DNA from 3 places in the Butyrivibrio sp. AE2032 genome. Region 3 is predicted to be linked to each of the others. Evidence: predicted binding sites of a transcription regulator. Region 3 holds the regulator's gene; each other region holds the start of a gene.

Region 1 (3,280 bases), 510 kb from region 3:
CAGTGTGAGGGCAATTGTGTCAGAGGAATCAAGGGTGAGCCCATTCACATATCATCAATTGAGAATTATATTTCCGACTCATGTTTTGAGAGGCTTGAACTTAAGCCTGCTCCGGCAAACGGCATGAAAGCGGCAGTTATTGGCGCTGGGCCGGCAGGGATCACTATCGCAATAATCCTGGCACTCAAGGGATACTCGATCACAGTATTTGAGACTCATGACAAGATTGGCGGAATACTTCGCTATGGCATTCCTGAGTTCAGGCTTCCCAAGTCTATCCTGGATAGATATTACAAAAAGATGCGTGAGCTTGGCATCAAGTTCAGACCTAACTTTGCGATTGGCGGTTCTACGGGAATACAGGATCTTCTGAATGATGGCTACAAGAGTGTGTTTATCGGAACCGGTGCCTGGAAGCCGAGAAAGCTGGGCGTTCCGGGAGAGACTTTTGGAAATGTTTTCTATGCTATCAACTATCTCAACAATCCTGATGTCTACGAGCTTGGCGACAAGGTTGCTATAATCGGTGCAGGCAACGCAGCTATGGACGTAGCCAGAACTGCCATTAGGCATGGAACAAAAGAGGTTGTGGTATATGTAAGAGGTGATGAGGTCAGCGCATCCAAAGCAGAGTTCGAATATGCCAAGGTAGACGGCGTTAAGTTTGAATACAGAAAGGCCATTGTCAGGATTGAGGACGAGGGTCCGGTGTTCTGCGATATGGTACCTGATGAGGAAAAGCTTGCACAGCTTGAGGCAGAAGGAGCAGATACTCAAAAGACTCCGCTAAAGGTCCTTGCAGATACTGAGCATCTGATTCCTGCAGACAGCATCATGATTGCTATTTCACAGGTCCCGCAGGACAGGATTGTTACTCATGAAAAAGAACTGAAGCTCAACGAAAAAGGAAATCTTGCCACAGATTCCAAGGGTGAGACATCCCTTCCCGGAGTATTTGCATCAGGTGACGTCGTTACCGGTGCTAAAACCGTTGTGGCAGCTGTCGCTGTATCCAAGCAGATCGCCGAGGACATGGACCGATACATGATGGGACAGAGGGGCGGTTCTTTTGTCCCATCCGGCAGATAAAGTGTGGTTAGGAACAAGGGGACGGTTCTCTCGTTCCAGTATTGGAACGAAAGAACCGTCCCCTTTGATTTGCGCAGATTCAAATCAGTCTGTGGCCGCCAAGCCGTCCTTGATACCCATAAATCTGGATGATAAACTTAGAAAGGACGACAAATTCTACCGAGGCTTAATTACTATGAATACAGAAATCAAAGGTTCAGAGATCAAATATAAGCTGGCTGAGGCAATGAAAACCTGCATGAAGACCACTTCTGTGGAGAATATCACAGTAAAGCAGATAGTTGCTGAATGCGGAGTTTCCAGGCAGAGCTTTTATCGGAACTTTATAGATAAATACGACCTTATCAACTGGTACTTCGACCGTCTTTTGGAGCAGTCTTTTAAGGAGATGGGCAAGGGTGAGACCATTAGGGAAGGCCTGATCAAGAAGTTTACTTACATCAGGCAGGAGAGACTCTTTTTTACTGCCGGATTTAAAGGGGATGAGCAGAACAACTTAAAAGAGCATGATTTCTTCATGATCTTTGAGTTTTACTGTGCTCTTATCAGGGAAAAGACAGGTCAGCTTCCGGAATACAAGATCAGAAAACTTTTGGAGATGTATTGTCAGTCCTCGGTTTATATGACTGTTCAGTGGCTGATGAAGGGCATGAAGGAGTCAGAGGCGGAACTGGCGGACCTTATGATTGATGCAATGCCCCAGCCAATAATGGAACTCTATAAAGAGATTGGACTCTTGTAGAGTTACAAATTGACATAACTGTAACTTATTTCCTCAATTTCCGGATGCTATAATTATTCCAGTGCTGTTAATTATTTAACACACAATACAGTTGGGAAAAGAAAGAAGGAGGAAATATGGCAAACAGAATTTCACTTAATCAGACATCTTATCATGGTGCAGGTGCTATCAGTGAGGTAGTTACCGAGATCAATTCAAGAGGATTCAAGAAGGCATTTGTTGCTTCTGATCCTGACCTTATAAAGTTTGGTGTAACCGGCAAGGTTACTGATCTTTTGGATAAGGCTTCAATCCCTTACGAGATCTATTCAGATATCAAACCCAATCCAACAATCGAAAACGTTAAGAATGGTGTAGAAGCATTCAAGAAGTCAGGTGCTGACTGCATCGTTGCTATTGGTGGCGGTTCTTCAATGGACACATCAAAGGCTATCGGTATCATCATCACAAACCCTGAGTTTGCTGATGTTCGTTCACTTGAGGGTGTTGCTCCTACAAAGAACCCTTGCGTTCCAATCATCGCAGTACCTACAACAGCAGGAACAGCTGCAGAGGTTACTATCAACTACGTTATCACTGACGTTGAGAAGGAAAGAAAGTTTGTATGTGTAGATACACATGACATGCCTATCGTAGCTGTAGTTGATCCTGAGATGATGGCTTCAATGCCTAAGGGTCTTACTGCTGCAACTGGTATGGACGCTCTTACACATGCTATCGAAGGTTATACAACAAGAGCAGCTTGGGAGATGACAGATATGTTCCACTTAGAGGCTATCAGACTTATCTCTCAGAACCTTCGCGATGCAGTAGAGAACAAGCAGTCAGGACGTGAAGGAATGGCTCTTGGACAGTACATTGCAGGAATGGGATTCTCAAACGTTGGTCTTGGTATTGACCATGCTATGGCTCACACACTTTCTGCTCACTATGACACACCACACGGTGTTGCATGTGCAATGTTCCTTCCAATCTCAATGGAGTTCAACCGTGAGTACACAGGCGAGAGACTTCGTGAAGTTGCAAGAGCAATGGGCGTAAAGGGCGTTGACGATATGTCCCAGGAAGAGTACAGAGATGCTGCTATCGAAGCTGTTAAGAAGCTTTCAGCAGATGTTGGAATTCCTACAACTCTCGATAAGATCAAGGAAGAGGATCTTGATACTCTTGCTACTGATGCTCTCAACGATGCTTGCTATCCAGGAAACCCAAGAGAGGCAACAAAGGAACAGGTTATCGAGATGTTCAGAATGCTTATGGCATAATAGAAAATCACACAAATTACGGGCTCCGGCAGAAAATGCCGGGGCCTTTTTTCCCTGATTTCATTTTATTTTAATTGGACAAAAATGTCAGGAATGATTAAGATAGATTGTGTGCGGAAAACGATTTCCGAAATTACCATTATTACCAATCATAACTCACGAACGGAGTAACATATGGTTTCAA
Region 2 (3,280 bases), 380 kb from region 3:
TCCTTCATAGCCTCAACAGCACCAGTTGCTGCTGCGCCTGTTACGCTGTAATCATCGATGAACTTAACGTCCTTGCCAAGCTTCTCAGAAAGTCTCTTAGCAACAGGTCCGAGAGATTCTCCCTCGTTAGGGCCGTTCTTAACCTTTCCAAGATGTGAGCAAAGGATTACCTTACCGCCATCCTTAACCAGCTTCTTGATTGTAGGAAGAGCTGCTACGATTCTTGTCTCGTCAGTGATCTCACCGTTCTTTAAAGGAACATTGAAGTCACAACGTACAAGTACGCGTCTGCCCTTAACATTGATGTCATCTACTGACTTTTTGTTGAGTGCCATTGTTTTTCCTCCTGGGATTGTTTTTAGAATTTTTGATAAATAAAAATGAGGTCCGGTCCATATGGACCGGACCTCATCTAAAGTCTATTCGATATTTGAGGTTAATCAGCCAAGCTCTGCAAAGTACTTGATTGTTCTAACCATCTGTGATGTGTATGAGTTCTCGTTGTCATACCATGAAACAACCTGTACTTCGTATGTATCATCATCAACCTTGTTTACAAGAGTCTGAGTAGCATCGAAGAGTGAACCGAATCTCATACCAACGATATCAGATGAAACGATCTCGTCTGTGTTGTATCCGAATGACTCTGTAGCTGCTGCCTTCATAGCTGCATTTACAGCATCCTTTGTAACGTCAGCCTTCTTAACAACTGCGAAAAGAAGTGTTGTTGAGCCTGTAGGTGTAGGAACACGCTGAGCAGCTCCGATAAGCTTTCCGTTAAGCTCAGGGATAACAAGGCCGATAGCCTTTGCAGCACCTGTTGAGTTAGGAACGATGTTAACAGCACCTGCACGTGATCTTCTGAGGTCGCCCTTTCTCTGAGGTCCATCAAGGATCATCTGGTCACCTGTGTAAGCGTGGATTGTGCACATGATACCTGACTGGATTGGAGCGTAGTCGTTAAGAGCCTTAGCCATAGGTGCAAGGCAGTTTGTTGTGCAAGATGCAGCTGAGATGATCTTGTCATCCTTTGTAAGTGTTGTGTGGTTAACGTTGTATACGATTGTAGGAAGATCATTTCCTGCAGGAGCAGAAATAACAACCTTCTTAGCACCAGCATTGATGTGTGCCTGTGCCTTATCCTTTGATGTATAGAATCCAGAGCACTCAAGAACTACGTCTACACCGAGCTCACCCCATGGGCAATTGTTTGCATCAGGCTCTTTGTAGATCTTGATTGTCTTTCCCTTTACTGTGATTGTTCCAGCCTCGTCATCAGCTGTTACGTCATCCTCGTGACCAACTTCTACGTAACGTCCCTGTGATGAATCGTACTTCAACAGATGTGCAAGCATCTTAGGGCTTGTCAAATCGTTGATAGCTACTACTTCGTAACCTTCTGCACCAAACATCTGTCTGAATGCAAGACGACCAATACGGCCAAAACCATTGATTGCTACTTTTACTGCCATTTTAAGTTCCTCCTAAAATGAATTTTATATGAGTTGCTGTTTCTAAAATTATCTCTTTTGACAAATTTTTATCAGCACTTTAAATTCTAGCTGACTTTTGCCCATAAATCAAGAAAAATATTAAAAATCTGGTAGATTAACTTATAAATTTTCAGTAAAATGACGACATAGTATATTGTGGTTTCAATATTCCAACATTAAGGAGATAAAATGCCGATTACATCAGATTTTCACATGCATTCCAACCACTCCGGGGACAGCTCCACCCCCATGGAGGATATGATAAAGAGCGCTATAGATAAAGGGCTTTCTGAGATATGTTTTACAGAGCACCTGGATCTTGACTATCCTGACACCCCTGATCTGCCTCCCGAGCCCTTCACTTTAGATGTACCTTCTTATAAGAAGGAGCTCTTTTCCCTTAAGGATAAATACAAGGATAAGATCACCCTCAGGTTCGGGATAGAGATTGGAATGCAGGCCCAGGTAACAAAAGAAAACCTGGCCATTGCAAAGTCTGATTCTTTTGATTTCATCATCGCCTCACAGCACCTTGTGGATAGGCGCGACCCCTTCTACCCTGATTTTTGGGCACCGGACACAGTTGAAAACATCTTTAACAGATTTTTTGATCAGACTTTGGAGAACATAAAGCTCTTTTCAGAATTTGATGTCCTTGGCCACCTGGATTACATCTCCCGCTACGTTCCGGAAGGTGATACAACCTATTCCTATGAGCGCTTCGCGGACAAGATCGACCCGATACTTGAATATCTTATTGCTAATGATAAGGGCCTTGACGTCAACTCCAAGGTTCTTGCCTACAGTGATATCCTGCCTCCAAATCCCTGCCCGGAGGCACTAAAGCGCTATAAAGAGCTTGGCGGAGCGCTGATAACCTTTGGTTCAGACGCCCACACTCCCGATAAGATAGGCTGCTGTTTTGATACTATCAGGCAGATTGCCCTTGATTCCGGTTTTACTGAGTACTACACCTTCGAAAACAGGAAGCCTGTAGCCCACAAACTATGATTCTTAACGGATTCTTAATTAAATTATTAAAATCATCTCTTTAATAGATTAATTAAATATAGTAAAATAATTACATATATTTCGATTATTTCTGTCACGCGTTTGTTATTTGGAGGGACTGGATGAAACCCGAGTTCTACGACAAAAGCAAAAGAGCTAACATCTATAACACCATCTATATTTACAAGATAATATCTCTTGTGGTGTTGGTGATCCTTACAATCACACTTGCAGTTCTTTTCCATAAAGATAAAGAACTGTTCCATCAGATCTCAGATGCATCAACCCCTGCATTCTTTGTGGTGGTTGGTCTGAGCCTGATCATTTTCACGATTTCCATTATTTTAGATTTCTACATATTGGGAAGAACTGCTTCCATCGGCAAAAGACTCAATAAACTGGCCTTCATCGATCATCTCACGGGGCTCCCCAACAGATACAGCTGTGATCTTCTTATTGACAGCTTCAACACCCCGGAGCGGCTTCAAAATGCAGGCTTCGTGCTTCTGCAGATTCATAACCTGCACTCCATAAACACCAGTGATGGTCACACCAACGGCAACTGGCTGATCTCCGAGTTCAGCACAATGCTTGAGGATGTCAGTGAAAAATATGGCTATGTTGGCCGTAACAGCGGAAATGAGTTCATTCTTCTTATGGAGAACTGCGACCCTACCATGTCTGATATGTTCCTTTTGGACCTCACAAAGAGGATCCATGGTTACAACGGTATGAATGTTGGCGCCCCACTGGAGGTTGCCTATGCAAAAGCTCTG
Region 3 (3,280 bases):
ATATTGATGAAGTATCTGACAACGTTGAGGAACTCAATGCTTACGCAAGTGAGATGAAGACCTCCTGTGAGGCTGCTATGGAAGCTCTTGAAAAGCTTATTTCCCAGAGTACAGAGGTACAGGCTTCCGTTCAGGAAATCGGTCAGACCATAGATTCTACAAACGAATCAGCAAAAGAGATCTCCAAGTTCTCACAGGCTATCACAGAGATCGCATCCCAGACCAACCTCCTTTCTCTCAATGCTTCCATCGAGGCTGCAAGAGCAGGAGATGCAGGAAAGGGATTTGCAGTTGTTGCTACTGAGATCGGACAGTTGGCTGTACAGAGTAGTAATTCCGCTGAGGAGATCAAGAAGATCGTTGAAAAGCTTGTGGCTGATTCCGAGGCTTCAGTAGAAGTAATGCAGAAGCTCAATGCCAATTTTGCTCAGCAGTCAGAGCAGTTGGATGACACCAAGTCCAACATGCAGAGCATGGCAGATAACGTTGTCAACGTATCCAATTCAACTGACTCTATTGCAGGTCATATTGAACAGCTGACAAATGCAAAGGATAAGCTGGTTGAGATCATTTCCGATCTGTCAGCTATTTCCGAAGAAAATGCAGCATCTTCCGAGGAAACAAACGCCTCCATGCAGGAACTTAACGCAACCTTTGCAATTATTACAGAGTCTGCTGGAAAGCTTCAGGAACTGGCTGGAGACATGCAGGAAACTATCAGCTATTTCAAGCCATAAGTACCATAAAAATTTCTTTTCCCCCGGCCCTGAAAATCCCATGGTTGGGGGATTTTTTGTGCTTTTCCAGAATTGACATTTATTTAACGCACCCGTATAATGTAATTGTGTTTTACTTAACAAACTTATAACTTTTTGGAGATTGTTATGGCGGATAAAGAAATATCTCAGGCGGTCATTTCAAGATTGCCTCGTTACTTTAGATACCTGGGGGACCTTAAGGAAAAGGGTGTTGAGAGGATCTCATCCCAGGAACTATCAGACATCATGAAGGTCACAGCTTCCCAGATAAGACAGGACTTCAATAATTTCGGTGGCTTTGGACAGCAGGGTTACGGCTACAATGTAAACTATCTCTATGACGAGATCAGTAAGATCCTTGGAATCGACAGACAGCACTCTCTGGTCATCATCGGCGCAGGCCACCTTGGAAAGGCCATTGCCGGTTATACCAACTTCACCAGAAGAGGTTTTGTGTTCAAGGGAGCTTTCGATTGCAATCCTGACCTTTACGGAACCATGATAAGGGACGTGGAGGTAAGACCCATCGATGAGGTGGAGGAGTTTGTAAGGGCTAATGATATTGAAATCGCTGTTCTTACCATTCCTAAGGATCAGGCTGTGCCTATGGCACATAAGCTTGCACAGTGTGGAATCAAGGCTATATGGAACTTTGCCCACGTTGATCTGGATGTTCCTAACAATATTCAGGTAGAAAATGTACATTTATCTGACAGTTTGATGAAATTATCGTATAATATAAGCAGGTACGAAAAAACTATTAGACCGTAGTGAGAGAAACTGATGGCTAGAGATGATAGAGTGTACAGCTCCGCACTGGAGGGGAAGAGTATCCCTATCCTGACGCTGGACAATAAGTGGCATCAGCTGTTTACCCAGACAGAGATGACCCCTGAGATTGAAAAGCTGGCGGATGAACTGAATGCTTTAGTTGAGCGTGACGGCAAGATCCGCATGGAGACCAAGAGGATCAAGAAGCTTAAAAAGACGCTTCTTTCCGAGATCGTGCCCCTTAGGGATCAGGCCAACAAGGCAGGCAATTCACCTGCAATAGAAAAAGAAATATCTGAAAGAACCAGGCTCATCAATGAGTGTAACGATAAGCTCAAAGGATATGATGACGAGCTTTTGGATCTCTCCAGGGAAATATATGAGGTGGACTACAATCTTATGATTGAGACCATGAAGGCCTGCTACGAGACCCTTCATGAAAATACTGAATACATCAAGGGCCTGGATGAGTGGATCTCCAAAGTGAGAGTGGAGCTTAAGAAGAACGTCATAAGGCTCCAGGAAGCTGAAATGGAGAACTATAATCTCTATTCCTACATGCATCAGATATTTGGTCCCGAGGTCATCGATATCTTTGATATCAAATATGATCCGAACAGAAGACATCCAGTCAGAAGGCCGCTTTCCGGGGACGAGAGCGAGTATACGGATTGAATTAAAGGCTGCCCGGTGGCAGCCTTACTTAGTTGGGGAGGATAAATAATTGAAATACGCCCTTTCAAGCCAGGAAATGAAGATAATGGACCGAAATACCTCGGAGGTTTTTGGCGTTGATACGGCTATTCTCATGGAGAGGGCTTCCCTTGAGGTTGTAAGCCGGATTGAGGATTGGAAAAAAGCGCGAAACGCCGTAAGACCCTACAGGGTTCTGATCCTTGCCGGGGTTGGCAATAACGGCGGAGATGGAGTCTGCATCGGCAGAATACTAAAGACCAGGGGATATCTTGTTACCCAGTGCATTATTGGGGATATGACCAAGACCACGGACCTTCTTCTTAAACAGCTGAGGATAGCTGAGAAGTACGGTATTGTAACTGAGACCTTTTTGGGGCTTCAGGAGCGAAAAAACGGATTTGATTTTGATATCATAGTTGATGCGCTATTTGGCATCGGGCTTTCCAGGCCTCTTGTGGGAGATGCTCTGGAGGCAGTTAAATATACCGAGAAATGCAAAGAGGAAATGGGAAAAGATATTTTTCTGATCTCGGTGGATATGCCCTCAGGCGTAAGCGCTGATACCGGCCAGGTTTTTGAAGCTGCTGTCAAGGCAGATATGACCGTAACCTTTAATCAGGTGAAGCTTGGCCAGATCCTTTATCCGGGCTGTGAGTACTGCGGAGAGCTGGTGGTAGCTGATGCCGGCATCACTAAGGAGAGTTTTCTTGGAAAAGAGCCTTTGGCGGTATTTCATGATGGAGAGCCCTTAGCTCTTTTGCCTGAAAGAAGGAAGGATTCCAACAAGGGAACTAATGGGAAGGTCCTTATTGTAGCTGGTTCCAAGGACATAAGCGGAGCCTGCCTCCTTGCTGCATCTGCAGCACTTAAGGCAGGAGCAGGAATGGTCAGGATCTTTACTGCGGCGGAAAATGCCGAGGCGGTGAAGACTCTTTTACCGGAAGCTATGTTGGAAACCTACGAGGACTTTGAACCCGTAATGGATAAGCTAAGGCTTTTGATGGAATGGTCCACCCAGGCGGTCATTGGTCCCGGCATTGGTACAGCTGCCAAGG

What was found. The regulator Rex, encoded in region 3, represses fermentation and respiration genes when NADH is low (regulators of the CRP and FNR family bind a similar motif). The targets are predictions, from matches to a motif close to ATTGTTAANTANTTAACAAT.
Region 1: fucO (lactaldehyde reductase) is a predicted target of Rex. The motif match lies at 1,895-1,914, and genes of this name have one in related genera.
Region 2: gap (type I glyceraldehyde-3-phosphate dehydrogenase) is a predicted target of Rex. The motif match lies at 1,529-1,548, and genes of this name have one in related genera.

The regions. Positions count from the first base shown of each region.
Region 1 covers NZ_JNLF01000003.1:2,177,270-2,180,549, forward strand. Annotated here, with positions in the region: gene BO18_RS11575 (NAD(P)-dependent oxidoreductase) at 1-1,089, shown strand, start outside; gene BO18_RS11580 (TetR/AcrR family transcriptional regulator) at 1,265-1,831, shown strand; gene fucO (lactaldehyde reductase) at 1,948-3,096, shown strand; gene BO18_RS11590 (LacI family DNA-binding transcriptional regulator) at 3,271-3,280, shown strand, end outside.
Region 2 covers NZ_JNLF01000003.1:2,312,512-2,315,791, reverse strand. Annotated here, with positions in the region: gene BO18_RS12125 (phosphoglycerate kinase) at 1-335, opposite strand, end outside; gene gap (type I glyceraldehyde-3-phosphate dehydrogenase) at 441-1,472, opposite strand; gene BO18_RS12115 (histidinol-phosphatase HisJ family protein) at 1,683-2,504, shown strand; gene BO18_RS12110 (GGDEF domain-containing protein) at 2,627-3,280, shown strand, end outside.
Region 3 covers NZ_JNLF01000003.1:2,689,891-2,693,170, forward strand. Annotated here, with positions in the region: gene BO18_RS13585 (methyl-accepting chemotaxis protein) at 1-737, shown strand, start outside; gene BO18_RS13590 (redox-sensing transcriptional repressor Rex) at 885-1,529, shown strand; gene BO18_RS13595 (hypothetical protein) at 1,542-2,204, shown strand; gene BO18_RS13600 (bifunctional ADP-dependent NAD(P)H-hydrate dehydratase/NAD(P)H-hydrate epimerase) at 2,254-3,280, shown strand, end outside.